Regions from separate parts of the Nocardioides pyridinolyticus genome, predicted to be linked through region 1. Evidence: predicted binding sites of a transcription regulator. Region 1 holds the regulator's gene; the other holds the start of a gene.
What was found. The regulator HrcA, encoded in region 1, represses chaperone genes, less so after heat shock. The targets are predictions, from matches to a motif close to TTGGCACTCGNNNNNNNCGAGTGCCAA.
Positions count from the first base shown of each region.

Region 2: groL (chaperonin GroEL) is a predicted target of HrcA. The motif match lies at 3,202-3,228, and genes of this name have one in related genera.

Region 1 covers NZ_BAAIFY010000016.1:60,864-76,668, reverse strand. The annotation lists gene ACYQ0U_RS14810 (hypothetical protein) at 1-221, shown strand, start outside; gene ACYQ0U_RS14805 (DNA polymerase Y family protein) at 224-1,780, shown strand; gene ACYQ0U_RS14800 (error-prone DNA polymerase) at 1,793-5,221, shown strand; gene ACYQ0U_RS14795 (dioxygenase family protein) at 5,288-6,130, shown strand; gene hemW (radical SAM family heme chaperone HemW) at 6,165-7,391, shown strand; gene ACYQ0U_RS14785 (TM2 domain-containing protein) at 7,420-7,887, shown strand; gene ACYQ0U_RS14780 (DUF3097 domain-containing protein) at 7,896-8,744, opposite strand; gene ACYQ0U_RS14775 (hypothetical protein) at 8,793-8,993, opposite strand; gene ACYQ0U_RS14770 (MBL fold metallo-hydrolase) at 9,012-9,860, opposite strand; gene ACYQ0U_RS14765 (hypothetical protein) at 9,880-10,545, opposite strand; gene hrcA (heat-inducible transcriptional repressor HrcA) at 10,703-11,725, shown strand; gene dnaJ (molecular chaperone DnaJ) at 11,777-12,955, shown strand; gene ACYQ0U_RS14750 (16S rRNA (uracil(1498)-N(3))-methyltransferase) at 12,955-13,695, shown strand; gene ACYQ0U_RS14745 (Gmad2 immunoglobulin-like domain-containing protein) at 13,724-14,614, opposite strand; gene ACYQ0U_RS14740 (Gmad2 immunoglobulin-like domain-containing protein) at 14,641-15,546, opposite strand; gene ACYQ0U_RS14735 (SigE family RNA polymerase sigma factor) at 15,543-15,805, opposite strand, start outside.
Region 2 covers NZ_BAAIFY010000007.1:8,651-24,455, forward strand. The annotation lists gene thrC (threonine synthase) at 1-927, shown strand, start outside; gene ACYQ0U_RS08130 (MoaD/ThiS family protein) at 946-1,224, shown strand; gene ACYQ0U_RS08135 (LacI family DNA-binding transcriptional regulator) at 1,263-2,282, shown strand; gene ACYQ0U_RS08140 (ATP-grasp domain-containing protein) at 2,304-3,179, shown strand; gene groL (chaperonin GroEL) at 3,393-5,018, shown strand; gene ACYQ0U_RS08150 (RidA family protein) at 5,214-5,612, shown strand; gene ACYQ0U_RS08155 (RNA polymerase sigma factor) at 5,663-6,178, shown strand; gene ACYQ0U_RS08160 (hypothetical protein) at 6,175-6,792, shown strand; gene ACYQ0U_RS08165 (nucleotidyltransferase family protein) at 6,789-7,352, shown strand; gene ACYQ0U_RS08170 (DUF3253 domain-containing protein) at 7,339-7,587, opposite strand; gene ACYQ0U_RS08175 (AAA family ATPase) at 7,649-8,521, shown strand; gene ACYQ0U_RS08180 (vWA domain-containing protein) at 8,518-9,633, shown strand; gene ACYQ0U_RS08185 (XdhC family protein) at 9,626-10,753, shown strand; gene ACYQ0U_RS08190 (alpha/beta hydrolase family protein) at 10,831-11,853, shown strand; gene ACYQ0U_RS08195 (transcriptional regulator) at 11,884-13,119, shown strand; gene ACYQ0U_RS08200 ((2Fe-2S)-binding protein) at 13,209-13,679, shown strand; gene ACYQ0U_RS08205 (xanthine dehydrogenase family protein molybdopterin-binding subunit) at 13,676-15,805, shown strand, end outside.

The DNA.
Region 1 (15,805 bases):
GCGCCGAGGTCCGGCTGACCTCGCGCGAGCCCGCCTGGGCCGGCGTCGGCGACGGACACGGCCACCTGCGGTCGCGCCGGGTCATGGTCGAGGCGCACCGCGGGTCGGCGCCGCCGCGACGCGGCGCGCTGTGGTTCCCGGCCGAGGACCAGGCCGTCCGCCGGGTGGAGGCCACGGTGTTCGAGCCGGGCGCACCCGTGGCCGTGGAGGCGGCCAGTTGAGGGTGCTCGCCGTCTGGTGCCCGGACTGGCCCGTGGTCGCGGCGCTGGCCGACGAGGGGCTGCCCACCCACCTGCCGGCAGCGGTGTTCAGCGCCAACATCGTGCAGGCCTGCAACGGGGCGGCCCGCACCGCCGGCGTACGCCGGGGCATGCGGCGCCGCGACGCGCAGTCGCGCTGCCCCGAGATCAAGGTGTACGCCGCCAGACCGGACCGCGACGCCCACGCGTTCGAGCCGGTGCTGGCTGCCGTCGAGGAGATCCGACCGGGCGTCATGTCGCTGCGCCCCGGCCTGCTGGCCGTGCGCGCGCCGGGCCGGTTCCACGGCGGCGAGCCGGCCGGGGCGGCGATCCTCGCCGAGCGGCTGGTCGCGCTGGGCGTGTGGGACTGCCGGTTCGGCGCCGCCGACGAGCTGTTCACCGCCGAGCAGGCCGCGCGCCGCGCCGAGCCCCAGGACTGCCGCGTGGTCGGGCCGGGGGAGTCGGTGCCGTTCCTGCGCGCGCTGCCGGTCGAGGCCATCGAGGACTCCCGGGACGGCAGAGACGCGGTCAGCCTGATGAAGCGGCTCGGCCTGCGCACCCTGGGCGACCTCGGCGACCTGTCCGCGACCGACGTGCGCGACCGGTTCGGCGCCCAGGTCGCGTGGGTGCACCGGGTGGTCGGCGGCGCCGGCGCGGTGCCGCTCGCCGCGCGCACCCCGCCGCCCGACCTCGCCTGCCACGTCGACTTCGAGCCGCCGCTGGACTCCGCCGAGACGATCGTGTTCAGCGCCCGGCAGACCGCGGACCGGTTCGTCGCGGGGCTGGCCCGGCAGCGGCTGGTCTGCACCGAGGTGCTGGTCGAGGCGCGCTGCGAAGGCGAGTCCGAGCCGGCGTCCGCGCGGGTCTGGCTGCACCCGCGCTGGTTCACCGCCGCCGACCTGGTCGACCGCCTGCACTGGCAGCTCCAGGGCGCCATGAACGGGCTGAGACGGGCCGGTGACGTGCGCGCGCCGGTCGACCGGGTGCGGCTCGAGCCGCTCACCGTCGTCCCCGAGGCCGTGCACGCCGACGGCCTGTGGGGCGGCACCGACGAGCGGGTCGAGCGCGGCATCGCCCGGGTGCAGGGGATGCTCGGCCACGAGGCCGTCGTGCGGCCGGTCCTCCAGGGTGGCCGCAGCCCCGCCGACCGGCAGGCGCTGGTGCCGTGGGGCGAGCGCCCGACCGGGCTCCGGCCCCGTGCCGATCAGGGAGGCCCGCCGTGGCCGGGCAGCATCCCGCCGCCCGCGCCGGCCCGGGTGCTGGCCAGCCCGTGGGCGGCCGAGGTGCTCGGCACCGGTGGCCGCACGGTCGACGTCGACGACCGCGGAGGCGTGACCTGCCCGCCCGAGCGGTTCCGCCCCGGACCGTCGGACCCGTTGCAGCCGGTCGCCGCCTGGGCCGGCCCGTGGCCGGTCGAGGAGCTGTGGTGGGAGTCGACCCCACGCCGGGTCGCGCGCTTCCAGGTGGTCGGTGTCGACGGCAGCGCCTGGCTGCTGACCTGGGATTCCGGGGTCTGGTTCACGGAAGCGGCCTATGACTAGCAGGGCCGACTAGTGGGCTGGTCGAACCCCGCCATCTCCTGGGGCGAGCTGGAGAAGCGGCTCTCCGGGCGGATGGTCACGCCCCAGGACCCCGAGGCGCCGATCTCGCAGCGCAAGCGCAAGAACCGGTTGGTCGACGTCGAGCGGCCGGCCGGCCCGGTCGTGCCGTACGCCGAGCTGCACGCGCACTCGAACTTCAGCTTCCTCGACGGCGCCAGCGGCCCCGACCACCTGGTGCTCGAGGCGCTGCGGCTCGGGCTGCACGCGCTGGCGATCACCGACCACGACGGCTTCTACGGCGCTCCGCTGTTCGCGGAGACCGCGCAGCTGCACGGCGGGCTGAAGACGATCTACGGCGCCGAGCTCTCCCTCGGGCTCACCAAGCCCCAGAACGGCGTCGCCGACCCCGAGGGCAACCACCTGCTCGTGCTCGCGCGCGGCGTCGAGGGCTACCACCGGCTCGCGGGCGCGATCACCGACGCCCAGCTGCGCGGCGACGAGAAGGGCAAGCCGGTCTACGACCTCGCCGAGCTCGCCGAGCGCGCGGGTGGGCCTCGGGACGGGCACTGGCTGGTGCTCACCGGCTGCCGCAAGGGCATGGTGCGCCAGGCGCTGGACTCTGCTGGACCTAGGGGAGGCCCGTCGTACGCCGCCGAGGAGCTCGACCGGCTGACCGCGCTGTTCGGGCACGAGCACGTCGCGGTCGAGCTGATCGACCACGGCTTCCCGGGCGACTCGGCGCGCAACGACCGGCTGGCCCGGCTGGCCGTCGACCACGGGCTGCCCTACGTCGCGACCAACAACGTCCACTACGCCCGGCCCGAGCAGCACCGCGTGGCCGGCGCGATGGCCGCCGTCCGGGCGCGGCGCAGCCTGGCCGAGATGGACGGCTGGCTGCCGGCGTCCGGGATGGCCAGCCTGCGGTCGGGGGAGGAGATGGCGCGGCGCTTCGCCCGCTACCCGGGCGCGGTGGAGCGCAGCGTCGAGATCGCCGACGCGATCGCCTTCGACCTCCAGAAGGCGTCGCCGCGGCTGCCGAAGTTCGTGCCGGACGGGTGGACCCCGTCGGGCTGGCTGCGCGAGCTCACCGAGCGCGGCTTCGCCGAGCGGTACGCCCACGAGCCGCACGCCCGCGAGGCCCGCGAGCGTGTCGAGCACGAGCTGCGGATCATCGCCGAGAAGGACTTCGACGGCTACTTCGTGATCGTCCACGACATCGTGGAGTTCGCGCGCGAGAACGGGATCCTCTGCCAGGGGAGGGGATCCGCGGCCAGCTCGGCGGTCTGCTACGCGCTCGGCATCACCGCGATCGACCCGGTCTTCTACCGGCTGCCGTTCGAGCGGTTCATCTCCCAGCATCGCGAGGAGGAGCCCGACATCGACGTCGACTTCGACTCCGACCGGCGCGAGGAGGTGATCCAGTGGGTCTACCGCAGATACGGCCGGCACAACGCCGCCCAGGTCGCGAACGTCGTCGGCTACCGGCCCAAGATGGCGGTCCGCGACGCCGCGAAGGCGCTCGGCCACTCGCCCGGCCAGCAGGACGCCTGGTCCAAGCAGATCACCTCCTGGACCGAGGTGGCCGTGCGCGAGGGTGGCGACCACGACGTCCCCGGCTCGGTGGTGGCACTGGCCAATGACCTCCTCGGTGCCCCGCGCCACCTCGGCATCCACTCCGGCGGGATGGTGCTCACCGAGCGGCCGATCGGCGAGGTGGTGCCGATCGAGCGGGCGCGGATGGACGACCGCACCGTGCTCCAGTGGGACAAGGACGCCTGCGAGTTCATGGGGCTGGTGAAGTTCGACCTGCTCGGGCTCGGCATGCTCAGCGCGCTCGACCACATGATGGCGATCGTGCGTGAGCACCTCGGGGAGTCGTGGACGCTCGCCTCGATGCCCAAGGAGGAGTCCGCGGTCTACGACATGCTCTGCCGCGCCGACTCCGTGGGCGTCTTCCAGGTCGAGAGCCGGGCCCAGATCGGCACCCTGCCGCGGCTCCAGCCGCGCGAGTTCTACGACCTCGCGATCGAGATCGCGCTGATCCGGCCCGGCCCGATCCAGGGCGGCGCGGTCCATCCCTACGTACGCCGGGCGACCGGCCGTGACCCCGTCGAGTACGCGCACCCGCTGCTGATCCCGGTGCTCGAGCGGACCCGCGGCGTACCCCTCTTCCAGGAGCAGCTGATGGACATGGCGCGCGTCCTCGGCGACTGCAACCGCGACGAGGCCGACCTGCTGCGCCGGGCGATGGGCTCCAAGCGCGGCATCGAGCGGATCGAGTCGGTCAAGGAGAAGCTGATGTCGGGCATGGCGGCCAAGGGCCTCGCCGGCGAGCGCGCGGACGCGATCTACCTGCAGATCCTGTCGTTCGCGAACTTCGGCTTCGCCGAGAGCCACGCGCTGTCGTTCGCCAAGCTCGTCTACGCGAGCTCATGGTGCAAGCTGCACTACCCGGGCGCGTTCCTCGCCGCGCTGCTGCGCGCGCAGCCGATGGGCTTCTACTCGCCGCAGTCGCTGGTGCACGACGCGCGGCGCCACGACGTCGAGGTGCTGCGCCCCGACCTCCTGCACTCGCGCGCGACCGCCGACCTCGAGCTCATCGGCTCGCCCGGCCCGACGGGGCTGGACGCGTGCCTCCGCGACGGTGAGCGCACGGAGTGGGTGCCCGGCACGCCCGACCCGACGCCGGAGCACCGGCGCGACACGGCGTACGCCGTCCGGCTCGGCCTGGACTCCGTGCGCGGCATCAGCACCGGGGTGGCGCAGCGGATCGTCGCGGCACGGGAGGAGCGGCCGTTCGCCGACCAGGCCGACCTGTCCCGGCGGGCCGGGCTCGACGCGCGGCAGCTGGAGGCACTGGCCACCGCGGGCGCCTTCGACGCTGTGTTCCCCTCTGGAACGCTCTCGCGGCGGCAGGCGCTGTGGAACGCCGGCTGGACCGAGACCGACGAGCACCTCGAGGGCATCCGGGTCGCCGGGCCGGCGCCGACGCTGCCGGACATGGACGACGTCGAGATCACCATGGCCGACATGTGGGCCACCGGCATCACCCCGGCCGGGCACCCGTTCGAGCACCTGCGCGGCCAGCTCACGGCGGCGGGCATCAGGTCGGTCGCGGACTGCAACACGTGCGAGCCCAACCGCCGCGTGCACGTCGCCGGGCTGGTCACGCACCGGCAGCGCCCGGGCACCGCCGGCGGCGTCACCTTCCTCAACCTCGAGGACGAGACCGGGATGCTCAACGTGGTCTGCACGGTCGGGGTGTGGCGGCGCCATCGCCACGTCGCCAACAGCGCGGCCGGCATGGTGGTGCGCGGGATCCTGGAGCGCGAGGACGGCGTCACCAACCTGGTCGCCGATCGGCTCTCCGCGATCGAGACCGTGCACCCCGAGGCCGGCCAGGCGCTGCGCGCGCGGCACCGCTCACGAGACTTCCACTGACGCTGCACCGACATCGCCCAGGGAGCACACAGGGAGCGCACAGCCGGGTCGGGTCTCCTTGCGGGCATGGAAGAACGCGACGAGCACGACCTCGGCCTGTCCCACGACCTCCCGAAGATCCTCGGCCGGCGCGGCCTGCTGGGCCTCTTCGGCGCCGCCGGCATCGCGACCGTCGCGGTGGCCTGCGCCACCGACGACACCGCGACGGTCTCCTCCCGGACCCGGCCGCCGTCCGGTGACGGCGGTGCCCCGATGGGCGGCGACTCCTCGGTCGAGGTGGCGGCCGGCGAGATCCCGGAGGAGACCGCGGGCCCCTACCCGGGCGACGGCTCGAACGGCGTCAACGTGCTCACCGAGTCCGGCGTCGTACGCAGCGACCTGACGACGTCGTTCGGCGACGCCACCGGTGTCGCCGACGGCGTCCCGGTCACGATCAGGCTGAAGGTCTACGACCTCGACGGCGACGACGTCACCGCGCTGTCCGGCGCCGCGGTCTACCTGTGGCACTGCGACCGCGAGGGCCGCTACTCGATGTACGACGAGGAGATCGCCGACGAGAACTACCTGCGCGGCGTCCAGGAGACCGACGCCGAGGGCCGCGTGGAGTTCACCTCGGTCTTCCCGGCCTGCTACGACGGCCGCTGGCCGCACATGCACTTCGAGGTCTACGAGTCGCTCGACTCCGCCACGTCGTACACGAACAAGCTGCGCACCTCCCAGCTCGCCCTCCCCGAGGACGTCTGCGCCGAGGTGTACGCCACCGAGGGCTACGAGGCCTCCGTCGACAACCTGTCCCGCGTCGGCCTGGACTCCGACATGGTCTTCGCCGACGGTCACTCCCTCCAGCTCGCGAAGGTCACCGGCTCGGTCGACGACGGCTACACGATCTCCCTCGCGATCCCTGTCTGACTCGGCGTCGGGGCACGGGTGGGAGGATGGGTCAGTGCCTTCCGCCCTCCCGACCGGTGACGCAGTGCCCGAGGACGGGTCGCTGCCGGAGTCGGCGCTGGCCGGGCTGGGGGAGCGGCCGTTCGGGTTCTACGTGCACGTGCCGTTCTGCACGGTGCGCTGCGGCTACTGCGACTTCAACACCTACACCGCCGACGAGCTCGGGCCGGGGGCGAGCCGGGCGACGTACGCCGAGACCGCGATCGACGAGGTACGCCGGGCGCGCCGGGTGCTCGGTGACGCGGACGTCCCGGTCAGCACGGTGTTCCTGGGCGGCGGCACCCCGACCCTGCTGAGCCCCTCCGACCTCGGCGGCATCCTGCGGGCGATCGACGACGAGTTCGGGCTCGCGCCGGACGCTGAGGTGACGACCGAGTCGAACCCCGACAGCGTCGACCTCGCGGCGCTGGAGTCGCTGCGGGCGCAGGGGTTCAACCGGATCAGCTTCGGCATGCAGTCGGCCGTGCCGCACGTCCTCGCGGTGCTCGACCGCACCCACGACCCGCGCCGGGTGCCGGCGGTGGTCGAGTGGGCGCGGGCCGCCGGCTTCGACCGGGCCGGGGGCGGAAGCATCAGCCTCGACCTCATCTACGGCACGCCGGGGGAGTCGCTCGCCGACTGGGAGACCACCGTCGACGCGGCGCTCGCGTGCGCCCCCGACCACGTGTCGGCGTACTCCCTCATCGTCGAGGAGGGGACCGCGCTGGCCCGGCGGGTCCGGCGCGGCGAGCTGCCGATGCCCGACGAGGACGACCTCGCCGACAAGTACGTCCTCGTCGACGACCGGCTCGGCGCCGCCGGTCTGGAGTGGTACGAGGTCTCCAACTGGGCCAAGGACGAGGCCAGTCGCTGCCGCCACAACCTCCGCTACTGGACCGGCGGCGACTGGTGGGGCGTCGGCCCCGGCGCGCACAGCCACGTCGGCGGCGTGCGGTGGTGGAACGTCAAGCACCCGGCGGCGTACGCCGAGCGGCTCGCTGCCGGCCGGAGCCCGGCCCACGCCCGGGAGGTCCTCGACGACGAGAGCCGCCGCGTGGAGCAGGTCCTGCTGGAGCTGCGGCTGCGCGAGGGGCTGCCGACCGACGCCCTCGACGCCGAGGGGCTGGCCGCCGTGCCCGGTCTGGTCGAACGCGGCCTCCTCGCCCCGGCGGGCGGCCGGCTGGTGCCGACGCGGACCGGCCGGCTGCTGGCCGACGCCATCGTCCGCGACCTGCTGCCGTAGGACACCCGACGGGCCTAGGGTGAGCGCCATGACCCAAGGCCCCGAGGAACCCCTCGACCCGAACCAGCAGCAGCCCGGCCAGCCCGACGGCCAGCCCGACGGCCAGTCCGGTGACCAGTCCGGTGGCCAGTCCGGTGGCCAGTCCGCGCCGCCGCCGCCCTACCAGGAGGCCGCCCCGCCGCCGTACGGCCAGCCGATCCCGCCGCAGTACCCGCAGGCCGGCTACGGGTACAACCCCGCCGCGCCCTACGGCGTGCACCCGGTGACCGGGCTCCCGTACTCCGACAAGAGCAAGCTCGTCGCGGGCCTGCTGCAGATCCTCATCCCGCTCGGCATCGGCCGCTTCTACATCGGCGACACGAAGACCGGCGTGTGGCAGCTCGTCGTCACGATCCTCACCTGCGGCATCGGCGCGCTGTGGCCGTTCATCGACGGCATCATCATCCTCGCGACCGACAGCACGGACGCCCAGGGACGTCCGCTGCGCGCCAGCTAGGCCCTCGGCTAGCTGGTCACGAAGTCGATCAGCTCCTCGACCCGGCCCAGCAGGGCAGGGTCGAGGTCGTGGTAGCTGGAGACCCTGCCGAGGATGTGCTGCCACGCCCGGGCGGTGTCGGCCTGGTCGCGGTGGGGCCAGCCGAGCTGCTGGCAGACGCCCTTCTTCCACTCGATCGAGCGGGGCACGTCCGGCCAGCGCTCGAGCCCGAGGCGCTCGGGCTTCACCGCGGCCCAGATGTCGATGAACGGGTGGCCGACGATCAGCACGTGCTGACCGACCGGGGACGCGGCGATGCCCTGGGCGATCCGGCTCTCCTTCGAGCCCTTGACCAGGTGGTCGACGAGTACGCCGACCTTGCGGTCGGGCCCCGGACGGAAGTCGCGCAGGTGGTCGGCGAGGTCGTCGACGCCGCCGAGGTACTCGACCACGACGCCCTCGATGCGCAGGTCGTCGCCCCACACCTTCTCGACGAGCTCGGCGTCGTGGCGGCCCTCGACGAAGATCCGGCTGGCGCGGGCGACGCGCGCCTTCGCGTCGTGGACGGCGACCGAGCCGGACGCGGTGCGGGTCGGCCTCGCGGGCGCCGTCGCCCGCACCGGCGCGGTGAGGATGACGGGCCGGCCGTCGAGCAGGAACCCGGGGCCGAGCGTGAAGGTGCGGCGCCGGTTGCGCCGGTCCTCGAGCGTGACGGTGTGCAGGTCGCGATCGACCGCGACGATCTCGCCGCACCAGTCGGTGGTGACCTCCTCGACGACGGCGCCGATCTCGGCCGGTGCCTCGACGGCGCGGCCGCGCTTCGGGGCGCGCCAGTCGGTCGAGAGGACGTCGGTGCCGTAGCGGTCGCGGGAGGTCATCCCACGACGGTAGGCGCGACCACCGACGGCGCCCGGGAGGGCACGCCGTCAGTCGGCGCTGTCGTCCTCGTCACGCTCGTCGTCACGCTCGTCGGGCGTCTTGCCGCCCTGCATGTCGAGCTCCTCGGGCGACTTGGCCTCGTCCTCGTCCAGCGGCTGGGCCAGCGGGTTGTCCTCGGTGGGCCGGAGGTCCTCGGGGAGGGCCTCGTCGCTGATCCCGGTGGCCGGCTCGTCGGTGTTCTCGCTCATGGCGGGGACGTACCCCGCTCAGATCAGCGGCAACCGCCGCTGGCTCCGCGGCAGCTGCTCGTAGCCGCGGGGGACCGCCTCGCCCAGCCGCTCCCGCGGCCACGGCCAGTCGGCGGCGTCGAGGGCCTGGTCGAGCGGCACGCCGCGGCCGGCCAGGTCACGGATGGTCTCGGCGATGATCCCGATCTCGTTGCGCTGCTGCTCCACGAACTCCCGGTCCACCGGTGCGCCGTGACCCGGCACCACCACGGACGCGGGCGTCGTCAGCCCGAGCACCACGTCGAGCGTGAGCGGCCAGTCCATCGGCCACGAGTCCTCGCCGAACCACGGCGTCGCCGACTCCTCGACCAGGTCGCCGGCGAGCAGCACGTCCGCGTCGGGCACCCGGACCACCAGGTCGCCGCCGGTGTGTCCGCGCCCCGGGTGCACCAGCTCGACCATCCGGTCGCCGGCGTCGAGCACGAGCGCGCTGGAGAAGGTGCGGTCCGGGCCGACGACGTCGGTCGTGACCACGTCGGCCGTGTGCGGGTCGGCCGGCTCGGCGGCGTACCGCTCCTTGATCCGGTCCGCGCCGTCGGCCAGCTCGGTCGCGGCGGTCTCGTGGGCGACGATCGGGATCTCGCCGTACGCCGCGCGGAAGATGCCGTTGCCGAAGGTGTGGTCGAAGTGCCAGTGGGTGTTGACGATCCCGGTCACCGGTCCGGCGCCGAGCCGGCGCACGTCCTCGACCACCTCGCCGGCGGCCCGCGCGGACCCGTGCGTGTCGACCACGAGCACGCCGTCGGCGCCGCCGATCAGCGAGACGTTGACGTCGAACCACTCGTAGCGCGCGACCCAGACCCGGTCGGCGACCTCGGTGAATGCCACCGGCCCAGCGTAGAGAGCCTCAGCAGATCCCGGCATGCAGGCAGTGCCGCAGCAGGTCGCCGAGCTCCTCGAGGCTGCCGGCGACCCGCGGGAACTCGATCACGTGCCAGTGGGCGCCCTGGACGTCCACCCACTGCACCTCGACGCTCGCCGGAGTGAGGTCGACCAGCCGAACCCCGAGCAGCTCGGCCGGCCGGGTCCGCGTGCCGGTGGAGACGGCCTGGCGCAGCTCCTCCTGGTGGCAGTCGTTGGCGTGCTCCGTGGAGCGCTGGAGGTGACCGCGGTTGAGGTCGTGCTCGAGGCTGCGGAACTCCAGCAGCGGCACCCGGTGCTGGCGCGACGCCCGCTCGAGCAGCACGAAGTTCAGGTCGAGCGAGACCACGTGGCGTACGTCCTGGCAGCAGTCGCAGTCCTCGACGGCCACCCGTTCGAGCCGGCCGGCGAGCGTGAGCATGTCGGCGCGCTCAGCCCCGCCACGGGGGCCGAGTCCGCTGGTCAGGGTGAGGAGCGCGCTGCGGCGCGCCTCGGCGGCGCGCGCGACGGGGGAGCCCGGACGGCACAGGAACGTCGGCGTACCGCGGCGGTCGGTGAGACCGGTGTCGTCCTCGACGAGCTGCTCGCCGTCGATGACGAGGCTGACCTCGGAGGGGCAGGCCAGGATGCTCCGGGCGACGGCGGCGAGCATGGGACCTCCTGTGACTAGTTAGGCAAGCCTAACCTTATCCGGATTCGTCTCGGCGTCAACGGTCGTGCCGGGAGGTGGTCGCCGCGTGGGGCTAGTACCCTTGGCACTCCCGACATTCGAGTGCCAACATCCGGGTGAGACGCAGAGGAGGACGGGCATGCAGGAGGAGCGCCGGCTCGCCGTCCTCCGCGCGATCGTCGAGGACTACGTGACCACCGAGGAGCCCGTCGGCTCCAAGGCCCTCGTCGAGCGGCACGGCCTGGGGGTCTCCCCGGCCACGGTCCGCAACGACATGGCGGCGCTCGAGGACGAGGGCTACATCACCCAGCCCCACACCAGCGCCGGCCGGGTGCCGACCGACAAGGGCTACCGGCTCTTCGTCGACCGCCTCACGACCGTCAAGCCGATGAGCGCGGCCGAGAAGCGCGCGATCGCCACGATCCTCGACGGGGCCGTCGACCTCGACGACGTCGTGAACCGCTCGGTGCGGCTGCTCTCGCAGCTGACCCGCCAGGTCGCGGTCGTGCAGTACCCGACGCTGTCGCGCTCGACGGTGCGCCACGTCGAGCTGGTCGCGCTCGCGCCGAGCCGGCTGCTCGTGGTGCTGATCCTCAGCACCGGCCGGGTCGAGCAGCGCCTGGTCGAGCTCCCCGTCGCGCTGGACGAGGAGGCGCTCGGCGAGCTCCGCACGCGCGTCCTGCGAGCCGTCGTCGGCGAGGTGATCGCCGAGGCGGTCACCCGGCTGCGCGACCTGCTCCCGGCCGAGGCCGAGGGGTCCGACGCGGTGCTCGCCGCCGTCGTCGACGCCCTCACCGAGGCGATGTCCGACCACCGCTCCGACGAGCGGATCGCCGTCGGAGGGGCGGCGAACCTCGCCCGGTACGGCGACCACTTCGACTCCGCCGTACGCCCCCTGCTCGAGGCGCTGGAGGAGCACGTCGTGCTGCTCAAGCTGCTCGGCGAGGCGCACGCCGGCGAGGTGCTGACGGTGCGGATCGGCCACGAGGGCCCCTACCAGGAGCTCGCCGCGACCAGCGTCGTGGCCGCGGGCTACGGCCCCGGCGACGAGGCGTTCGCCCGGCTCGGCATCGTCGGGCCGACCCGCATGGACTACCCGGGCTCGATGGCCGCGGTGCGCGCGGTGGCGCGCTACGTCTCGCGGATCCTCGACGAGGCCTGAGCCCCCTTCCCGCACACCACGATCGATCCCCGAACAACCAAGGAAACCCAGTTGAGCCAGGACCTGTACGAGCTGCTCGGTGTCGACCGCGACGCGGACGGCGACGCGATCAAGAAGGCCTACCGGCGGCTCGCGCGGCAGTATCACCCGGACGTCAACCCCGACCCCGAGGCCCAGGAGAGGTTCAAGGAGGTCTCGCTGGCCTACGAGGTGCTCTCCGACCCGAACAAGCGGGCGGCGTACGACCGCGGCGGTGACCCGTTCGGCGGCATGGGCGGTGCCGGCTTCGGCCAGGGCGCCGGCTTCTCGTTCACCGACATCATGGACGCCTTCTTCGGCGGCGGTGCGGCCGGCGGCGGCGGGCGGGGCCCGCGACCGCGCGAGCGCCGCGGCCAGGACGCGCTGATCCGACTCGAGGTCACGCTGGCCGAGGCGGCGTTCGGCGTGACCCGCGAGCTCAAGGTGGACACCGCCGTGCTGTGCAGCACCTGCCACGGCGAGGGCGCCGCGCCGGGCACGCATCCGGTGCCGTGCGAGACCTGCCGCGGCGCGGGCGAGGTGGCCCACGTCCAGCGCTCGTTCCTCGGCGAGATCCGCACGCTGCGCCCGTGCGCGGCCTGCCGCGGCTTCGGCACGATCATCCCGGAGCCCTGCCGCGAGTGCTCGGGCGACGGCCGGGTCCGCTCGCGCCGCACGCTGACCGTGAAGATCCCCGCCGGCGTCGACAACGGCACCCGCGTCCAGCTGACCGGCGAGGGCGAGGTCGGTCCCGGCGGCGGGCCGGCCGGTGACCTGTACGTCGAGATGCACGTCGCCCCGCACCCGACCTTCACCCGCCACGGCAACGACCTGCACTGCACGGTCACGCTGCCGATGGCCGCGGCCGCGCTGGGCACCACGCTGACCCTGCCGACCCTCGAGGCCGACGTCGTCGACGACGAGCCGAGCGAGACGGCGCCGGAGGGCAGCTTCGAGCTCGAGGTGCGCCCCGGCACGCAGTCGGGCTCGGAGCAGGTGCTCAAGGGGCGCGGCGTCCCCGGCCTGCGTGGCGGTCGCGGCGACCTGGTCGTCACGGTCGTGGTCGAGACGCCGACGCGGCTCGACGCGCGCCAGGAGGAGCTGCTGCGCGAGCTCGCCACGATCCGCGGCGAGGAGGCGCCCTCGGGGCAGGTCCGCCCCGGCTCGAAGTCCGTGTTCGGCCGGCTCCGCGACGCGTTCAACCCGCACTGATGTCCCTGCCCGTCCACCTCGTGCCGGCCCTCGACGGGGTCGCGACCGGTGACGAGGTCACGGTCGAGGGCGACGAGGCCCACCACGCGGTGGCGGTACGCCGGCTGCGCGTGGGCGAGCAGGTCGTGCTGACCGACGGCGCCGGCGTGTCGGTGCGCGGCGTGGTCTCCTCGACCGGCAAGCGGGTCTTCGCGGTGGTCGCCGAGGAGGTCGTCACGACCGCGGCTCCGACGCCGGAGGTCGTCGTGGTCCAGGCGATCCCGAAGGGCGACCGCGGCGAGCTGGCCGTCGAGGTGCTGACCGAGGTCGGTGCCGCCCGGATCGTGCCGTGGGCCGCGGCGCGCAGCGTCGCGGTCTGGAAGGGCGAGCGGGCCGCGAAGTCCCTGGCCCGTTGGCGGTCCACGGCCCGTGAGGCCGCCAAGCAGGCCCGCCGGTCGTGGTTCCCCGAGGTCGACGAGATGGTCTCCACCGCCGAGGTGGAGGCGCTGGTCGCGGGTGCCGACCTGGCCGTGGTCCTGCACGAGGAGGCGACCGGCTCGCTGGCCGCCGTCGAGGTGCCACCGGCCGGCCGGATCGTCGTCGTGGTCGGGCCCGAGGGCGGCCTCACCGACGACGAGGTGGCCGCGTTCGTCGCCGCCGGTGCGGTGTCGGTGCGACTCGGCACCGAGGTGCTGCGCACCTCGACCGCCGGGCTCGCGGCCGTGTCGGCGCTGCTGGCGCGCACGCCCCGCTGGACCTAGGTCGGCAGCGGCGCGCCGACGCGCTCGCTCAGCCGACGACGATGGTCTTGGAGTCCTCCGTGGGACCGGCGCCCTCGCCGTCGGACGGGTCGTCGGTCGATGCGACGAAGGTGTACTCACCGGGCTCGAGCGAGGAGACGTCGACCTCGGTCTGCCACGGGTAGAGCTTGTCCATCCAGCCCTCGGCGGTCGAGAACCCGTCGAGCACGACGGCGCCGGAGGAGTCCCGGAGCTGCCAGGGCGTGGTGGCCTCGAAGGAGCTCGACACCCCGCTGGCCGTGAACGTGTCGCCCACGGTGGCGCCCTGCTCGGGTGCGGTGACGTTGACGAGCGCGAGCGTTCTGATCGGGTCGGCGGCCGTGAAGCCGTCCTCCGAGGCGATGTTGAAGATCTGGGTGGCCGCGCCCGAGGAGTCGGTGAACGTGATCGGGTCGCGGGACTGGAGCACGCCCTGCGCGGTGTAGACGAGCTGCTGGATCGCCTGGATCGAGGCGCTCTCGGACATGCCGCCCGGGATGCCGGTCCACGAGTCGTCGGGCAGCGGGATCTCGGCGCTGCCCGACGTGGTGAACGTGCCGGCGGGCAGGGCCGTGCCGTAGTCCGGGTCGAGCGCGTCGCCGGACGCGGCCAGGGTCAGCGCGGCGCCGAGCGGGTCCGCGGCGTCGACGCGGCGGAACTCGCGGTAGAGCTTCGTGCCCTGCGGCGTCTCGCCGGTGAAGTACACGGGCACGGTGACCTGGTCGGCCATCGGCGCGTCGTCGTCGGACGGCTCGTCGCCGCCCGTGCCGCCCGTGCCGTTCTGGTGGCGGTTGCTGTTGCTGGCGGGCTGCTGGTCGTCGGCGGAGGGGTCGTCCCCGCAGCCGGCCAGCGCGAGCGCGGCCGTCGCGAGCAGGACGGCGATTCGGGTCCGGGTGTGCATGGGTTCATCCTTCCGGCGAGTCGGTGCTATCTGACGATGATCGTGCGCGTGTCGTAGTCGAGGAGCGCCTGCTCGGCGCCCCCGGACGGGTCGGTGGAGGACGCGACGAACTCGTAGGACCCCGACGCGAGGCCGGAGACGTCGACCTCCGCCTCCCACAGGTAGAGCCGGTCGCCGGTCCCGAGGGCGGTCGTGAACCCCTCGCGCACCGTCTGCCCGGACGCGTCGCGCACCTCCCACCCCACGGTGCCCTCGTGCACGTTGGCGCGCCCACGAGCCGTGAAGACGCCGTCCTCGTAGGCGGCACCCTCCGCCGGATCGCTGATGCTCACCAGGTTGAGCACATCGTTCTGCGGCTGCGCCTCGTACGTCGTGTCGCCGATCCGCACCGGCAGCCGCTCCTGGGCCGCGCCCTGGAGGGTGTACACGACCTGCTGGACGGCCAGCTCGTCGTCGAGCACGGCGTTCTCCGGGTCGCCGACCTCGACGTGGATGACGCCGTCCATGAGCATCACGTCGCCGAACGACGAGGTGGTCCACGGCGTCCGGTAGTCCGGGTCGGTGGCGGGCCGCTCGATGCGGTCCAGCGCCGCCTGGAGCGCGTCGTCTCCGGGGGCCTCGTCGAACTCGCGGAACAGCCGCTCGCCGCGCGGGCTGTCGCCGAGGAAGTAGGCCGGCACCAGGAACGTCCCGGGCGAGGTGGCCACGTGGTCGTGGTCAGCGCCGTCGTCGCCGTCGCCGATCACCGCGAACGCGGTCACGGCCGCGGCCGTCGCGAGAACGACGCCGCCGGCGGCGTACCACCAGGGGCGGGCGGCGTGCGCGGGCGCCGACGCCACCTGCTCGCGGATCGCGGCGAGCCGGTCGTTGGGCTCGAGCTCGTCGACCGCGTCGTGGAGGAGATCGCCCAGGTCGGGGAAGGGAGTGTTCACTGGTCCTCCTGGAGGAGCTCACGGAGGGCGGCCGCGCCCCGCGAGGCGTGGCTCTTCACGGCGCCGCGGCTGATTCCGAGCGTGTCGGCGATGTCGGCCTCGGACAGGTCGAGGTAGTAGCGCAGCGCGAGCACCTCGCGCTGCCGGTCGGGGAGGGCACGCATCGCCTGCAGGACGGCGGCGCGGCGGTCGGAGTCGGGGGTCGGATCGGCTGCGTCCAGCGGTCGGACGGTCGCGGCGTGCCGCGCCACGACCGCGC
Region 2 (15,805 bases), on a different contig from region 1:
TCCACCAACCCCACCAACTCCTTCAAGGACCGCGTCGTCGCCTGCGCCCTGAGCGCGGCCCGCGAGCTCGGTGCCAAGGTGTTCGCCTGCCCGTCGACCGGCAATCTCGCGAACGCCGTCGCCGCCGCTGGCGCCCGCGCCGGCATCAAGACCGTGGTGTTCATCCCGAGCAACCTCGAGCAGCCCAAGCAGGTCAACAGCGCGGTCTTCACCGACTCGCTGGTCGCCGTCGAGGGCAACTACGACGACGTCAACAAGCTCGCCTCCGAGATCGCGGGCGAGGAGGACGGCTGGGCGTTCGTGAACGTCAACGTCCGCCCGTTCTACGCCGAGGGCTCCAAGACGCTCGGCTACGAGATCGCCGAGCAGCTCGGCTGGCGGCTGCCGGACCAGATCGTGATCCCGGTCGCGAGCGGCTCCCAGCTGACCAAGGTCCACAAGGCCTTCCAGGAGCTGATCAAGCTCGGCCTGGTCGAGGACAAGCCGTACCGGGTGTTCGGTGCGCAGGCCGAGGGCTGCTCGCCGGTGTCGGTCGCCTACAAGGCCGGGGTGGACGCGATCCGCCCGGTCAAGCCGGACACCATCGCCAAGAGCCTGGCCATCGGCAACCCCGCCGACGGCATCTACGTGCTCGACATCTGCCGGGAGACCGGTGGCGCCGTCGAGGACGTCACCGACGACCAGGTCCGCGAGGGCATCGTGCTGCTGGCCCGCACCGAGGGCATCTTCACCGAGACCGCCGGCGGCACGACCGTCGCGGTGCTGAGGAAGCTCGTCGAGACCGGCCAGCTCGACACCTCCCTCGAGACCGTCATCATCAACACCGGCCACGGCCTGAAGACGCTCGACGCGGTCTCGGGCTCGGTCGCACCGGCCGCGACCATCGCGCCGACGTACGCCGCCTTCGCCGCCACCGGCCTCGCCTGACCTGTCGAAAGGGAACTGATGTCCGTCTCCGTCCGGATCCCCACCATCCTCCGCACCTACACCGGCGGCGAGTCCGAGGTCAGCGCCGCGGGCGCGACGCTGGCCGAGGTCCTCGACGACCTCGACGGCAACTACAGCGGCATCAAGGGCCGGATCCTCGACGAGTCGGGCGAGCTGCGCCGGTTCGTCAACGTCTACGTCGGGAACGACGACGTGCGGTTCCTCGACAACCTGGCGACGCCCACCCCCGACGGCACCCAGGTCTCGGTCATCCCGGCGGTCGCCGGCGGCTGCTGACGCCCCCTGCTCGCGCCGCGCGTCGGCATACTGACGCCATGAGACCCCCGCCCAGCCGGCCGACCCTCGAGCAGGTCGCCGCTCGCGCCGGGGTCGGGCGGGGCACCGCCTCGCGCGTCATCAACGGCGGCGCGAGGGTCTCCGCGCGCTCCCGGCAGGCCGTCGAGGACGCCGTCGCCGAGCTCGGCTACGTACCCAACCCAGCCGCCCGCGCTCTGGTGAAGCGGCGCACCGACACGGTCGCGCTGGTGATCGCCGAGTCCGAGGAGCGGGTGTTCGGCGAGCCGTTCTTCGCCGGCGTCATCCGCGGCATCGGCGCCGCGCTCGCCGAGGTCGACCGCCAGCTCGTGCTGATCTTCGCCCAGGCCTCCCGGCGGCGCGGCGCCCTCGACGACTACCTCACGCGGCAGCACGTCGACGGCGTGCTGCTCCTCTCGCTGCACGACGACGACCAGCTGCCCGAGCGGATCCGCTCGCACGGCCTCCCCGTGGTGGTCGGGGGCCGCGCCGGCGTCGACGTCGCGAGCGGGTTCGTCGACGTCGACAACGTGCAGGGCGCCGGCCTCGCGGTCGCCCACCTCCTCGAGCGTGGCCGGCAGCGCATCGCCACCATCGCCGGCCCCTCCGACATGGTCGCCGGCAGCTCGCGTCTCCAGGGGTACGCCGCCGCGCTGGCCGCCGCGGACCGGACCGTCGACGAGCGGCTCGTCGAGCACGGCGACTTCGGCCAGGAGAGCGGTGAGTCGGCGATGCGGGCGCTGCTCGGGCGCGAGCCCGCGCTCGACGCAGTGTTCTGCGCCAACGACCTGATGGCCGTGGGTGCGCTCCAGGCGCTCCGCGAGGCCGGTCGCCGGGTGCCGGACGACGTCGCGGTCGTCGGCTTCGAGGACGCGCCGATCGCGCGTTCCGCCCATCCGCCGCTGACCACCGTGCACCAGTCCCCGGAGGAGATGGGGCGCGAGATGGTGGCCCTGCTGCTCGAGACGATGGCCGATCCGGACACCGACCATCCCGGCCGGATGTTGACCACCCGTCTGGTCGTGCGCGACAGCAGCTGAAGCACGCCTTAGCATTTGGGCATGGAGCAGCGTGGCGAGGCACAGGTGCCGCTCGTCCTGCTCGCGACCAGTCGCGAGTGGCCCGACGGCGAGCCGGGTCACGGCGCGCTCGACGCGGCCCTGGCCGCGCACGGTCTGGCGAGCCGGTGGGTGGTCTGGGACGACCTGGCGGTCGACTGGGGCACGGCCGAGGTCGTGGCGGTCCGGTCGGCCTGGGACTACGACGGCCGACTGGGTGAGTTCCTCGGGTGGGCGTCCGGCGTCGGGCCGACCCTGCTCAACGGCGCCTCGGTGTTCCGCTGGAACACCGACAAGCGCTACCTCATCGAGCTCCAGGACACCGGCCTGCCGGTCGTCCCCACGGTCGCGGCCGACACGATCTTCGAGGTGCGCGCGGCCGCCGACGACTTCGGCCTGGCCGTCGTGAAGCCGCGCGTGGGCGCCGGTGGCCGGGGGCTCGAGGTCGTCAGCGACGGCCGGGTCTGGCTGCCGCAGGAGGGCCACGAGGGCCCGTGGGTGGTCCAGCCGCTGCTGGAGTCGATCCACACCGAGGGCGAGATCTCCGTCTTCGTCATCGGTGGCCGCCCGGTCAGCCAGGTCGTCAAGCACCCGAGCGTCAACGACATCCGCGTGCACGACCAGTACGGCGGCACCTCGCGCTCGGTCGAGCTCGGCGAGCAGGCGGCCACCCTGGCGGCCCAGGCCATCGCCGCCGTCGTGGACCTGCTGGGCGAGGAGATCGTCTACGGCCGGGTCGACATGATGCGCTACCAGGACCGCCTGGTGGTGAGCGAGGTCGAGCTCACCGAGCCCGGCCTCTACCTCGACGTGCTGCCGCTCAACGCGCTGCCGTTCGCCGAGGCGGTCGCCGCGCGGGCGTACCCGAAGACCTGGTGAGCGCGGGCGGATCGCCCTTCTTCTTGCACTCGCCATGGTCGAGTGCTAAACATGACGCTGGCACTCTCCTCGGGAGAGTGACAATCCGGATCGGTGCCAGTTGAGGTCCTTCGCGCCGGCGAGAAAGGGTTCGCCGGGTCAGCAGGGCCGTCCGTCGCGGGCAACCCACCGAGCCGGTTCCACGAACTCTAAGCGTGAGGAATCGCAGGAGTTATGCCCAAGCTGATTGCTTTCAACGAGGAGGCCCGGCGCGGCCTCGAGCGTGGCATGAACACGCTCGCCGACGCCGTCAAGGTCACCCTCGGCCCCAAGGGCCGCAACGTCGTGCTCGAGAAGAAGTGGGGCGCCCCCACGATTACCAACGATGGTGTCTCCATCGCCAAGGAGATCGAGCTCGAGGACCCGTACGAGAAGATCGGTGCCGAGCTCGTCAAGGAGGTCGCCAAGAAGACCGACGACGTCGCTGGTGACGGCACCACGACGGCCACGGTCCTCGCCCAGGCCATGGTCCGCGAGGGCCTGCGCAACGTCGCGGCCGGCGCGAACCCGATGGGCCTGAAGCGCGGCATCGAGGCGGCCGTCGAGGCCGTGTCGGAGCAGCTCTCCAGCATGGCGATCGACATCGAGACCAAGGAGCAGATCGCGGCCACGGCCTCGATCTCCGCCGCCGACACCACCGTCGGCGAGATCATCGCCGAGGCGATGGACAAGGTCGGCAAGGAAGGTGTCATCACCGTCGAGGAGTCGAACACCTTCGGGCTCGACCTCGAGCTCACCGAGGGCATGCGCTTCGACAAGGGCTACATCTCGGCGTACTTCGTCACCGACCCGGAGCGCATGGAGACGGTCCTCGAGGACCCGTACATCCTCATCGCGAACCAGAAGGTCTCGAACGTCAAGGACCTGCTGCCGCTGCTCGAGAAGGTCATGCAGTCCGGCAAGCCGCTGCTGATCCTCGCCGAGGACGTCGACGGCGAGGCCCTGTCCACGCTGGTCGTGAACAAGATCCGTGGCACCTTCAAGTCCGTCGCCGTCAAGGCCCCGGGCTTCGGTGACCGCCGCAAGGCCATGCTGCAGGACATCGCGATCCTGACCGGCGGCCAGGTCATCTCCGAGGAGGTGGGCCTCAAGCTCGAGACCACCGGCATCGAGCTGCTCGGCCAGGCCCGCAAGGTCGTCATCACCAAGGACGAGACCACCATCGTCGAGGGTGCGGGCGACGCGGACCAGATCGCCGGCCGCGTGAACCAGATCCGTGCCGAGATCGAGAAGTCGGACTCCGACTACGACCGCGAGAAGCTCCAGGAGCGCCTCGCCAAGCTGGCCGGCGGCGTGGCCGTCATCAAGGTCGGCGCGGCCACCGAGGTCGAGCTCAAGGAGCGCAAGCACCGCATCGAGGACGCCGTTCGCAACGCGAAGGCGGCCGTCGAGGAGGGCATCGTCGCCGGCGGTGGCGTCGCCCTGGTGCAGGCGTCGGCGACGGCGTTCGACAAGATCGACCTCACGGGTGACGAGGCCACCGGCGCGAACATCGTGCGCATCGCGGCCGAGGCCCCGCTGAAGCAGATCGCGATCAACGCCGGTCTCGAGGGCGGCGTCGTGTCGGAGAAGGTGCGCAACCTGGAGGCCGGTCACGGCCTCAACGCGGCCACCGGCGAGTACGTCGACATGATCGCCGCCGGCATCATCGACCCCGCCAAGGTGACCCGCAGTGCGCTGCAGAACGCCGCCTCGATCGCGGCGCTCTTCCTCACCACCGAGGCCGTCGTGGCCGACAAGCCGGAGAAGGCCGCCCCCATGGGCGACCCGTCCGGCGGCATGGGCGGCATGGACTTCTGAGTCCAGCCCGAGCTGTTTCACGCGAGCGGCCCTCGTCTTCCGGGACGGGGGCCGTTCGTCGTCCCGACCCGTCCCGATCGGGGTAGTCCCTGACGTTCGAGGGGTCGACACGCCGTATGGACCCCTCGACCGTCAGGGACTACCCCCGGGAAAACCGGTCGGCACGGCCACCCCCGGGCAGGCAGGATCAGGCCCGTGCCAGTCGAGCTGATCCGAGCCGGAGCCCTGTCCGACGACGTGCCGTACGCGTACGCCGCCCTGGCCGAGCAGGGGAGCCTGGTGTTCACCGCCGGGGCGTGTCCGCTCGACGACGCCGGGGAGGTCGTGGCGAAGGGCGACTACGCCGCCCAGGCGCAGCGCGTGATGGACAACCTCGTCGTCGCGCTGGAGGCTGCGGGGTGCACCCTGGCCGACGTCGCCAAGAGCACGGTGTACGTCGCCGGCACGGATCGGGGCGACCTGGTGACCGCCTGGCAGGTGGTGCGCGCGGCCTTCGGTGACCACGACGCACCGAGCACTCTGCTCGGCGTCGCCCTGCTGGGCTACCCCGACCAGCTCGTCGAGGTCGAGGCGATCGCGGTGCGCCCTGGATAGAACCGGCATAGAACCGGGCCCGATTGGCCACTTGTGACACCGTGTTCAGCGTGGACGAGAGCCGACGGGACCGCTTCGAGCGGGTCGCGCCGACCCTGATCGAGCCGGTGCGCCGATTCCTCGCGCGCCGGACCGACCCCGAGACCGCCGAGGACGTCCTGGCCGAGACCCTGCTGATCTGCTGGCGCCGGGCGACCGAGCTGCCGGACGAGCCGCTGCCGTGGGTGTACGCCGTGGCGCGCAACTGCCTGCGCAACGCCGAGCGCTCCGCGCGGCGGCAGGAGCGGGTCGCGGCCCGGATCATGGCCCAGCCGCCGGACGTGGAGCCGCCCGACGACCCCGCGCTCGAGGAGGCCCTCGCGGCGCTGCGCCCCGAGGATTCCGAGCTGCTCCGCCTGTGGGCGTGGGAGCAGCTGACGCCGGCCGAGATCGCGGTCGTCCTCGCCATCTCGCCGAACGCCGCGAGCACGCGGCTCACCCGCGCGAAGAGGAAGTTGTCCGACCGGCTGCGCAAGAGTAGGGCCGTTGCCGGACATGAGGAGTCGAGAGAGGGGAGAAGGTCATGACCGACGAGCTGCACGACCGCCTGCGGGCCGCCGACCCTGCCTCCTCCCTCCCGCCGGCCGACCCCCACCGGGTGGCCCGACTCCTGGAGGACGTCATGAGCACCGAGCTCACCACCGAGAACCGCGAGACCGGCACGCGCGACCGCAGCCCGCTCACCTGGCTGGTGGCGGCCGCGGCGGTGCTGATCATCGCGGGCGTCGGCCTCTTCGCGGTCCTCGCCCACGGCGAGGACCAGCCCGCGCCCCCGCCCGCCGCCGACCACCAGACCGTCACCGAGCTCACCGCGCCCGGCCCCGAGGCGTACGCCGCCAGGTGCATGGTCCCGAACGCCGAGCTGCTCTCCCGGCAGGAGGTCGCGGTCGACGGCACCGTCACCACGGTCGCCGACGGCGTCGTCACCCTCGCCGTCAGCAAGTGGTACGCCGGCGACCCCACCGACCTGGTCCGGGTGCAGGCGCCCGAGGCCGCGATGCAGGAGCTCGTCGGCGCGGTCGACTTCGAGGAGGGCGGCCGCTACCTGGTGTCCGCGACCGACGGCGTCGTCACGGTGTGCGGGTTCAGCGCGCCGTGGTCGGAGGACCTCGCGGCGCTGTACGCCCAGGGCTTCGAGTGACCGTCGACGGCCTCGTGCTCGCCGCAGGCGCGGGCCGCCGGATGGGACGCCCGAAGGCGCTGGTGGACGGCTGGCTGGTCGGCACCGTCCGCACGCTCGCCGAGGGCGGGTGCGCCCAGGTGACCGTCGTGCTCGGCGCCCGGGCCGAGGAGGCGCTGCCGCTGCTCGAGGGGACCGGCGCGACCGCGGTCGTCGCGGCCGACTGGGCCGACGGCATGTCCGCGTCGCTGCGGGCCGGGCTGAGGGCGCTCGCGGGCACGGACGCCGACGCCGCCCTCGTCAGCCTGGTCGACCTCCCCGACGTCTCCGCGGCGGTCGTCGCCCGGGTCCTGCGCGCGGGAGCGAGCGCCGGCACGCTCCGCCGGGCGGCGTACGGCGGGGAGCCCGGCCACCCGGTCCTGCTCGGCCGGGACCACTGGGCCGGTGTCGCAGGGGAGTCCGCGGGCGACCGCGGGGCCCGCGGCTACCTCGCCACGCACGACGTCGAGCTGGTCGAGTGCGGCGACCTGGCCACCGGGCGGGACGTCGACCGGCGCGGCGACTCCCTCAGCGACGCCTGATCCGCACCGGCCCCTTCGCCGAGGCGAGGTCCACGACCTCGCCGCCCTGGGTCACCTCGACCTCGTCGGCGTCCACGAGCCGCTGCGCGGCCGCGCGGGCGGCGTCCATCAGCGGCCGCCAGTCGTCGGGCTCGACGGCCCGGGCGGCGTCGGACGGGCAGATCGTCGCACCGGGCCGGCGCCGGGTCAGCAGGTCGCGGATCGCCTGCTCCAGGCGGGCGTCGACAGCGCTCACTGGTCCAGTCTGTCGCGGTGGGCCAACCCCGGACCAACGGGCGGGGACGTAGCCTTGACACATGACCCTCGAGTCCCCCGCAGCCGTGGCCGCTCGCCTCGGCGGGACCGGCTACCTCGCCGACGACGCGCTCGCCACGGTGACGTTCCTGGCGCTGCGGATGCAGCGCCCCCTGCTGCTCGAGGGTGAGCCCGGCACGGGCAAGACCGCGCTCGCGGAGGCGATCGCCGAGACGCTCGACCTGCCGCTGATCCGGCTCCAGTGCTACGAGGGCATCGACGCCACCCAGGCGCTCTACGACTGGGACTTCCCCCGCCAGATCCTCCACCTCCGCGCCCTGGAGGCCGCGGGCGGCGCCGACGTGGAGGAGGCCGAGAAGAGCCTGTACGACGCCCGCTTCCTGCTCGCGCGTCCCGTGCTCCAGGCGCTCCAGCAGAGCCCCGCGGTGCTGCTGGTCGACGAGGTCGACCGGGCCGACGACGAGTTCGAGGCGTTCCTGCTCGAGGTGCTGTCGACCTACCAGGTGTCGATCCCCGAGCTCGGCACCGTGCGTGCCAGCACCCCGCCGATCGTCGTGCTGACCTCCAACCGCACCCGTGAGCTGCACGACGCGCTCAAGCGGCGCTGCCTCTACCACTGGATCGACCACCCCGGTCTCGAGCGCGAGGTCGAGATCCTGCGCAGCCGGGCACCCGAGGTGTCCGAGCAGCTGCGCCGCCAGGTCGTCGAGCTCGTGCAGGGCCTGCGCGGCCGGGACGACCTCCAGAAGCCGCCCGGCGTCGCGGAGACCCTCGACTGGGCGCGTGCGCTGCAGTACCTCGGCACCGCCGACCTCGACCTCGCCGCGGCGTCGGCGACGCTCGGAGCGCTCGTGAAGTACCGCGAGGACTCCGACCGCGTCCGCCACGCCCTGGACCAGATGCTGCGGCCATGACCGGAGCCATCATCCGCCAGCCCGACGAGGTGCTCCTCGGCTTCACCCGGGCGCTGCGCTCGGCCGGCGTCCCCGTCACCCACGACCGCACGCAGGGCTACCTCGCGGCGACGGCGGTCCTCGGCATGGACGACCAGCGGGCGACCTACCTCGCCGGCCGGGCCACGCTCTGCGCCGGCCCCGACGACCTCGAGCGCTACGACCAGGTCTTCCACGCCTACTTCGGCTCCCCCGACGGCCTGCCCCGCCCGCGGCCCGCGCAGCCGCCGGTCGCGCCCAGCTACTCCGGGCTGCCTGACGCCGAGGGCGCCGGCGAGGCGGACGAAGCCGACGAGGAGCTCGTCCACGCCCGCGCGAGCGACACCGAGGTGCTGCGGCACCGCGACGTCGCCGCGCTGTCGAACGCCGAGAAGCACCGGCTCGCCGGCATGTTCGCCACCCTGCGCCCGCGACCGCCGCTGCGGCGTACCGCCCGCCACCAGCGCTGGCATCGCGGCCAGGTCGACGCCTCCCGCACGCTGCGCGACTCGCTGCGCCGGATGGGGGAGCCCGCCGACATCGCCTGGCGCCGCCGTGGCCGCCGGCCACGTCGGGTGGTGCTGCTGGTCGACGTGTCCGGCTCGATGAGCGGGTACGCCGACGCGCTGCTGCGCCTCGCGCACCGGTTCACCCAGGTCACCCCGACGGTCGAGACGTTCACGGTCGGCACCCGGGTCACCCACATCACCCGCGCCATGCGGCTGCGCGAGCCCGAGCGGGCGATCGTGGCCGCCGGCGAGACCGTGCCGGACTGGTCGGGCGGCACCCGCCTCGGGGAGACGCTGCGCTTCTTCCTCGACCGCTGGGGCCAGCGCGGCATGGCGCGGGGGGCGGTCGTGGTCGTGTTCAGCGACGGCTGGGAGCGCGGCGACCCGGCGCTGCTCGGCGAGCAGATGGAGCGGCTCCAGCGCCTCGCCCACCGGGTCGTGTGGGTCAACCCGCACCGTGGCAAGACCGGCTACGAGCCGGTCCAGCAGGGGGTGGTGGTCGCGCTGCCGTACTGCGACGATTTCGTCGCCGGGCACTCGCTCGCGACGTTCGCCGAGCTGACGGAGGTGGTCTCCCGTGCGTGACGTGCTGCCCGAGCTGCTGAGCTGGTGGCGGGCCGGCGAGACCGTCGGTGTCGGCACCGTGGTCGCGACCTTCCGCTCCGCCCCGCGCCCGCCCGGCGCCTCGATGCTGGTCGGCCCCGACGGCACGGCCGTGGGGTCGGTGTCGGGCGGTTGCGTCGAGGGCGCGGTCTACGACCTCGGAGAGTCCGTCGTGCAGTCCGGCACGCCGGTGCTGGAGCGCTACGGCGTCTCCGACGACGACGCCTTCGCGGTCGGGCTGACCTGCGGCGGCATCCTCGACGTGTACGTCGAGAAGGTGAACCGCGAGACCTTCCCCGAGCTCGGCGAGGTCGCCGCGGACATCGAGGCCGGCCGCCCGGTCGCGCTGGCGACCGTGGTCGAGCACCCCGACCCGGCCTGGCTGGGCCGGCGCCTGATCGTGCGCCCCGACGAGCCCGCCGCCGGCTCGCTCGGCTCGGCGCGCGCCGACGACGCCGTCCACGACGACGCGCTGGGCCTGCTGGCGCACGGCTCGAACGCCACGCTCACCTACGGCCCCGACGGCGAGCGCCGCGGCGAGGGCATGCGGGTGTTCGTCTGGGCGTTCGCGCCGAAGCCGCGGATGCTGGTCTTCGGCGCCATCGACTTCGCGGCCGCGGTCGCGAAGGTCGGCAGCTTCCTCGGCTACCACGTGACCGTCTGCGACGCCCGGCCGGTGTTCGCGACGAACAGCCGGTTCCCCCACGCCGACGAGGTCGTCGTCGACTGGCCGCACCGGTACCTCTCCGCCGAGGCGGAGGCCGGGCGGATCGACGGCCGCACGGTGATCACCGTGCTCACGCACGACCCGAAGTTCGACGTACCCCTCCTGGAGGTGGCGCTCCGGCTGCCCGAGGTGGCGTACGTCGGGGCGATGGGCTCGCGCCGCACCCACGAGGACCGGCTCGCGCGGCTGCGCGAGGCCGGCGTGGACGAGAAGGAGATCGCGCAGCTCTCCAGCCCGATCGGGCTCGACCTCGGCGCCCGGACCCCGGAGGAGACCGCGATCAGCATCGCCGCCGAGATCGTCGCGGGGCGCTGGGGCGGCTCCGGCGAGCGGCTGGCCAGCCTGGACGGACGGATCCACCGGGACCTGGCGTGACTCGGCTGCGCCGAGACCGTCGAGACACCCCCAACCGCCCCTGGCGGGCCCTGATCGGGACCGTTCTGGGTGTCTCGATGCTCGTGACCGGCTGCTCCTCCGACACCGATCCCGCCGCGGATCCGGGCCCGACCGCGGCGGCGCCCTCCTCGGACCCGACCCCGACGGCGCCCTCCTCGGGCCCCACCCAGCCCCCCACCCCCACCGAGCAGTCCGAGATCCTGCCACCGCGCACCGACACCCCCTCGCTGGCCAACCTGATGCGGGTCGACTTCGACGGCCGCGACCTCCGTGTCCTGCGCAGGGAGGTCCGCACCGACGCCTACACCCGGATGCAGGTGACCTACCGCAGCAACGGCACGCTCGTCTCCGGCGTGCTCCTCCGGCCGCGCGGGAAGGGCCCGTTCTCGGCGGTCGTGCTCAACCACGGCTACATCGAGCCGGCCTCCTACGTCACCGGCCAGGGCATGGCGCGCGAGCAGGACTGGCTGGCGCGGGCCGGGTTCGTCGTGCTGCACACCGACTACCGCGGCCACGCCGCCGGCGACCCCGCGACCGACCTCGAGCGCGAGCTGCGGCTGGCCTATGCGCAGGACGCGATCAACGCCGTGCTCGCCCTCGAGAAGCTCCGGTACGTCGACGAGGACCGCACCGCGATGGTCGGCCGGTCGATGGGCGGCGGCGTCACGATGAACGCGCTCGTCGCGGCGCCCGGCCTCGTGGACGCCGCGGTGATCTACGCCAGCGTGAGCTCGCGCTACCTCGACAACCTCCGACGCTGGACCATCCCCGAGCGTCCGGCCGGCGCCCAGGACCTCTTCCGGCGCTTCGGCACCCCGCAGCAGAGCCCGGCGTTCTACCGCGGTCTGTCACCCCGGACGCACTTCGACCGGATCACCGAGCCGGTGCTCGCCCTGCACGGCGCGGTCGACGCCACCTGCCCGCCGCCGTGGTCGCGCAGCACCCAGCGGCTCATGCGCGCGGCGGGCGTCGACAGCCGGCTGGTGACCTACCCCGGCGAGGACCACACGTTCTACGCGCGATGGGAGGACTCGATCCGCCTGACCGTGCAGTTCCTCCGGCGTCATCTCAGGGTGTGACGGGTCTCACGGAGTGCTACCGTCCCGGGCATGGCCCGCAGTGAGCTGCAGACCCGGCGCACTGACGCCTTCCGCGCCTGGAGCGCGTTCGTCGAGTACGGCGACGACGCCGAAGAGCTCGTGCGCCCCGAGATCCTGAGCAGCTGGAACCGCTCCGGGGCCGCCATCTCCACCGACGTCGCGCAGGCGCCGCTCGACGACGAGTCCGACACCGAGGCGTTCTGGCGGGACTCCCCGCTCCAGACCGCCGTCGAGCGGGTCGAGGCCGAGCTCCGCCGCACCGCCGAGGACGGCGACCTCGTCGTCGCGGTGACCGACGCGGAGACCCGCATCCTCTGGACGTACGGCGGCCGGATCATGCGCCGCAGGGCCGAGACCGTGAACTTCGTGCCCGGTGGGCGCTGGGACGACGAGTCCGTCGGCACCAACGCGCTCGACCTCGCCAACCGCCTCGGCGCCCCCGCGATGGTCTTCAGCGCCGAGCACTACGCCTCGATCGTGCACAACTGGGTCTGCTGGGCCGCTCCGGTGCACGACCCGGTCAGCGGCGCCAAGCTCGGCGTCATCGACCTCTCGACCACCTGGAACCGCACCCACCCGATCGGGCTCGCGACCGCGCGCGTGATGGCGCGGCTGATCGAGTCCGCGATGCCGGTCTCGCACCACCACCCGACCGCGTCCGTGCTCGACGAGCGCAGCGAGCCCGGCCTGGTCATGCGGCTGCTCGGCACCGCCGAGACCTGGCTCGACGGGCAGCGGCTGCTGCTCAACCGCCGCCAGACCGAGGTGCTCGCGCTGCTGGCGATGCACCCCGAGGGTCTCTCGCTCGAGCACCTCCACGCGCTGGTCTACGGCGACCAGGCGGTCACGCTGTCCACGCTCAAGGCCGAGGTCTCCCATCTGCGATCGGCGCTCGGCGGCCAGCTCTCCTCGCGTCCCTACCGGCTGCCGATGCCGGTCGCGACCGACGTCGACCTCGTGCTGTCGCTGCTGCGCACCGGTCGGGTCGGCGCGGCCGTCGAGGCCTACGGCGGGGACCTGATGCCCGGCACGAACTCGCCGGCGCTCAACGAGCTCGCCGAGTACGTCGCCGTCGCGGTCCGCGAGGCCCTGCTCGCCGACCCGCAGCCCGACGCCGTGGTCCGCTACAGCGAGCTGGCGCCGTACGACACCGAGGTCGTCGAGGTCTGCCTGGCGGCGCTCGGCGGGGGTCCGCACCCCGCCATCCCGCTCCTGAAGGGACGGCTCGCCGCGGCTCAACGGTGAGATCCGCACCCAGGCCGCCTGACCCGACTCGGCGACCCCTGGGACGGCGACCAACCCTGCACCAACCCTGAGCCCCTAGCGTGCGCGCCATGACGCGGATCACACTCACCGTCGACGGGGCCCAGGTCTCCGACGACGTCGAACCTCGCATGCTGCTCGTGCAGTACCTGCGGGAGAAGCTCGGCAAGACCGGCACGGTCATCGGTTGCGACACCAGCAACTGCGGCGCGTGCACGGTCCACCTCAACGGCACCAGCGTGAAGTCCTGCAACGTCCTCGCGGTCCAGGCCGACGGGGCGCAGGTCACCACGATCGAGGGACTCGCGCAGGACGGGCAGCTGCACCCCGTGCAGGAGGCCTTCCGCGAGTGCCACGGTCTCCAGTGCGGGTTCTGCACGCCGGGCATGATCATGCAGAGCGTCGACCTGCTGAAGGAGAACCCGAACCCGTCGGAGGAGGAGATCCGGCTCGGGCTCGAGGGCAACCTGTGCCGCTGCACGGGCTACCACAACATCGTCCGCGCGGTGCAGCACGCGGCAGGGCAGGGGGTGACCTCGTGACCGCCACCGAGCTCGAGCGCGAGATCGGCCGCGAGCGCCGCCGCAAGGAGGACCAGCGCCTCATCACCGGTCGCACCCGGTGGACCGACAACCTCCAGCTGCCCGGGATGCTGCACCTGGCGATGGTGCGCAGCCCCTTCGCCCACGCCAACATCACCTCCATCGATACCAGCGCCGCGAAGTCGTCGCCCAACGTCGTGACCGTCCTCACCGGCGCCGACTTCGGCGAGGAGCTCGGCGTCTGCATCAACGCCTGGCCGATCACGCCCGACCAGGTCGCGCCGGTGCACTCGCCGATGCCGGCCGACCGGGTGACGTTCGCGGGCGAGATCGTGGCGGTCGTGGTCGCCCGGTCCGCCGCCGAGGCCCGCGACGCCGCCGAGTTGGTCGACGTCGAGTACGACGAGCTGCCGGCCGTCCTGGACATGAAGGAGGCCGCGGCGGACACGGTGCTGGCGCACCCCGACCTCGGCACCAACAAGTCGGCCCGCTGGGTCTTCGACTCGGGCGAGGCCGGCACCGGCGGCAGCGTCGAGGACGCGATCAGCAAGGCCCGCGGCGACGGCATCGTCATCGAACGCGAGTACCGCCAGCAGCGCCTGATCCCGGCGTTCATGGAGCCGCGCTCGGTCGTGGTCGACCCCACGGGTGAGCAGTACGTCATGTACTCCGCCACCCAGATCCCGCACATCCTGCGGTTCGCCCTGGCGGCCACCACCGGCGTCCCGGAGTCGAAGATCCGTGTCATCGCCCCGGACGTCGGTGGTGGTTTCGGCGGCAAGCTCCAAGTAACGCCGGAGGAGTGGATCGCCTGGGCGGTCGGCCGCCGGCTCGGCAAGCCCGTCAAGTACACCGAGACCCGGTCGGAGTCCCTGCTCGCGGCCCACCACGGTCGTGACCAGTGGCAGAAGCTCACGCTGTCGGCGGAGAAGGACGGCACGGTCACCGGCCTGAAGGTCGAGCTGCTGGCCGACCTCGGTTCGTACGTCTCCCTCGTCGGCGGCGGCGTCCCGGTGCTCGGCGCGTTCATGTTCAACGCCATCTACAAGTTCCCCGCCTACCACTTCGCCGTCCAGACGGTCCTCACCAACAAGACCTGGACCGACGCCTACCGCGGCGCGGGCCGTCCGGAGGCGACGTTCGCGATCGAGCGCCTGATGGACGAGCTGGCCGCCGAGGTCGGTGTCGACCCGCTGGAGATCCGGAAGAAGAACTGGATCGAGGAGTTCCCGTTCACCACGGTCGCCGGGCTCGAGTACGACTCCGGCAACTACGAGGCCGCCACGGCGCGCGCCAAGGAGATGATCGGGTACGACGAGCTGCGCGCCGAGCAGCGTGAGCGCCGCGAGCGTGGTGACCGCGTCCAGCTGGGCATCGGCGTCTCGACGTTCACCGAGATGTGCGGCCTCGCGCCGTCCCGGATCCTCGGCTCGCTCGACTACGGCGCCGGCGGCTGGGAGCACGCGAGCGTGCGGATGCTGGCGACCGGGAAGGTCGAGGTGGTGACCGGCGCCTCCGCGCATGGTCAGGGCCACGAGACGGCGTTCAGCCAGATCGTCGCCGACCGGCTCGGCGTCGCGTTCGAGGACGTCGAGGTCCTGCACGGAGACACCCAGGTGGCGCCCAAGGGACTGGACACCTACGGGTCGCGCTCGCTGGTCGTCGGCGGGGAGGCGCTCGTGCGCGCCGCCGACAAGGTCATCGAGAAGGCCAAGCCGATCGCGGCCCACCTGCTCGAGGCGTCGGCCGACGACCTCGAGTTCTCCGGCGGGCGGTTCACGGTCCGCGGCACCGACCAGGGCCTGGGGATCGGCGAGGTCGCGCTCGCGACGTTCGCCGCGCACAACCTGCCGGACGGGGTGGAGCCGTCGCTGGACTCGGACGCGACCTTCGACCCGGTGGACTTCAACTACCCGCACGGCACCCACATCTGCGCCATGGAGGTGGACACCGAGACCGGCGCGCTGAAGATGCGCAAGTACGCCTGCTGCGACGACATCGGCAACATCATCAACCCGCTGATCGTCAGCGGCCAGGTGCACGGCGGCCTGGTGCAGGGCATCGCCCAGGCGCTGTGGGAGGAGGCGGTGTACGACGACTCCGGCACGCTGGTGTCCGGGTCCTTC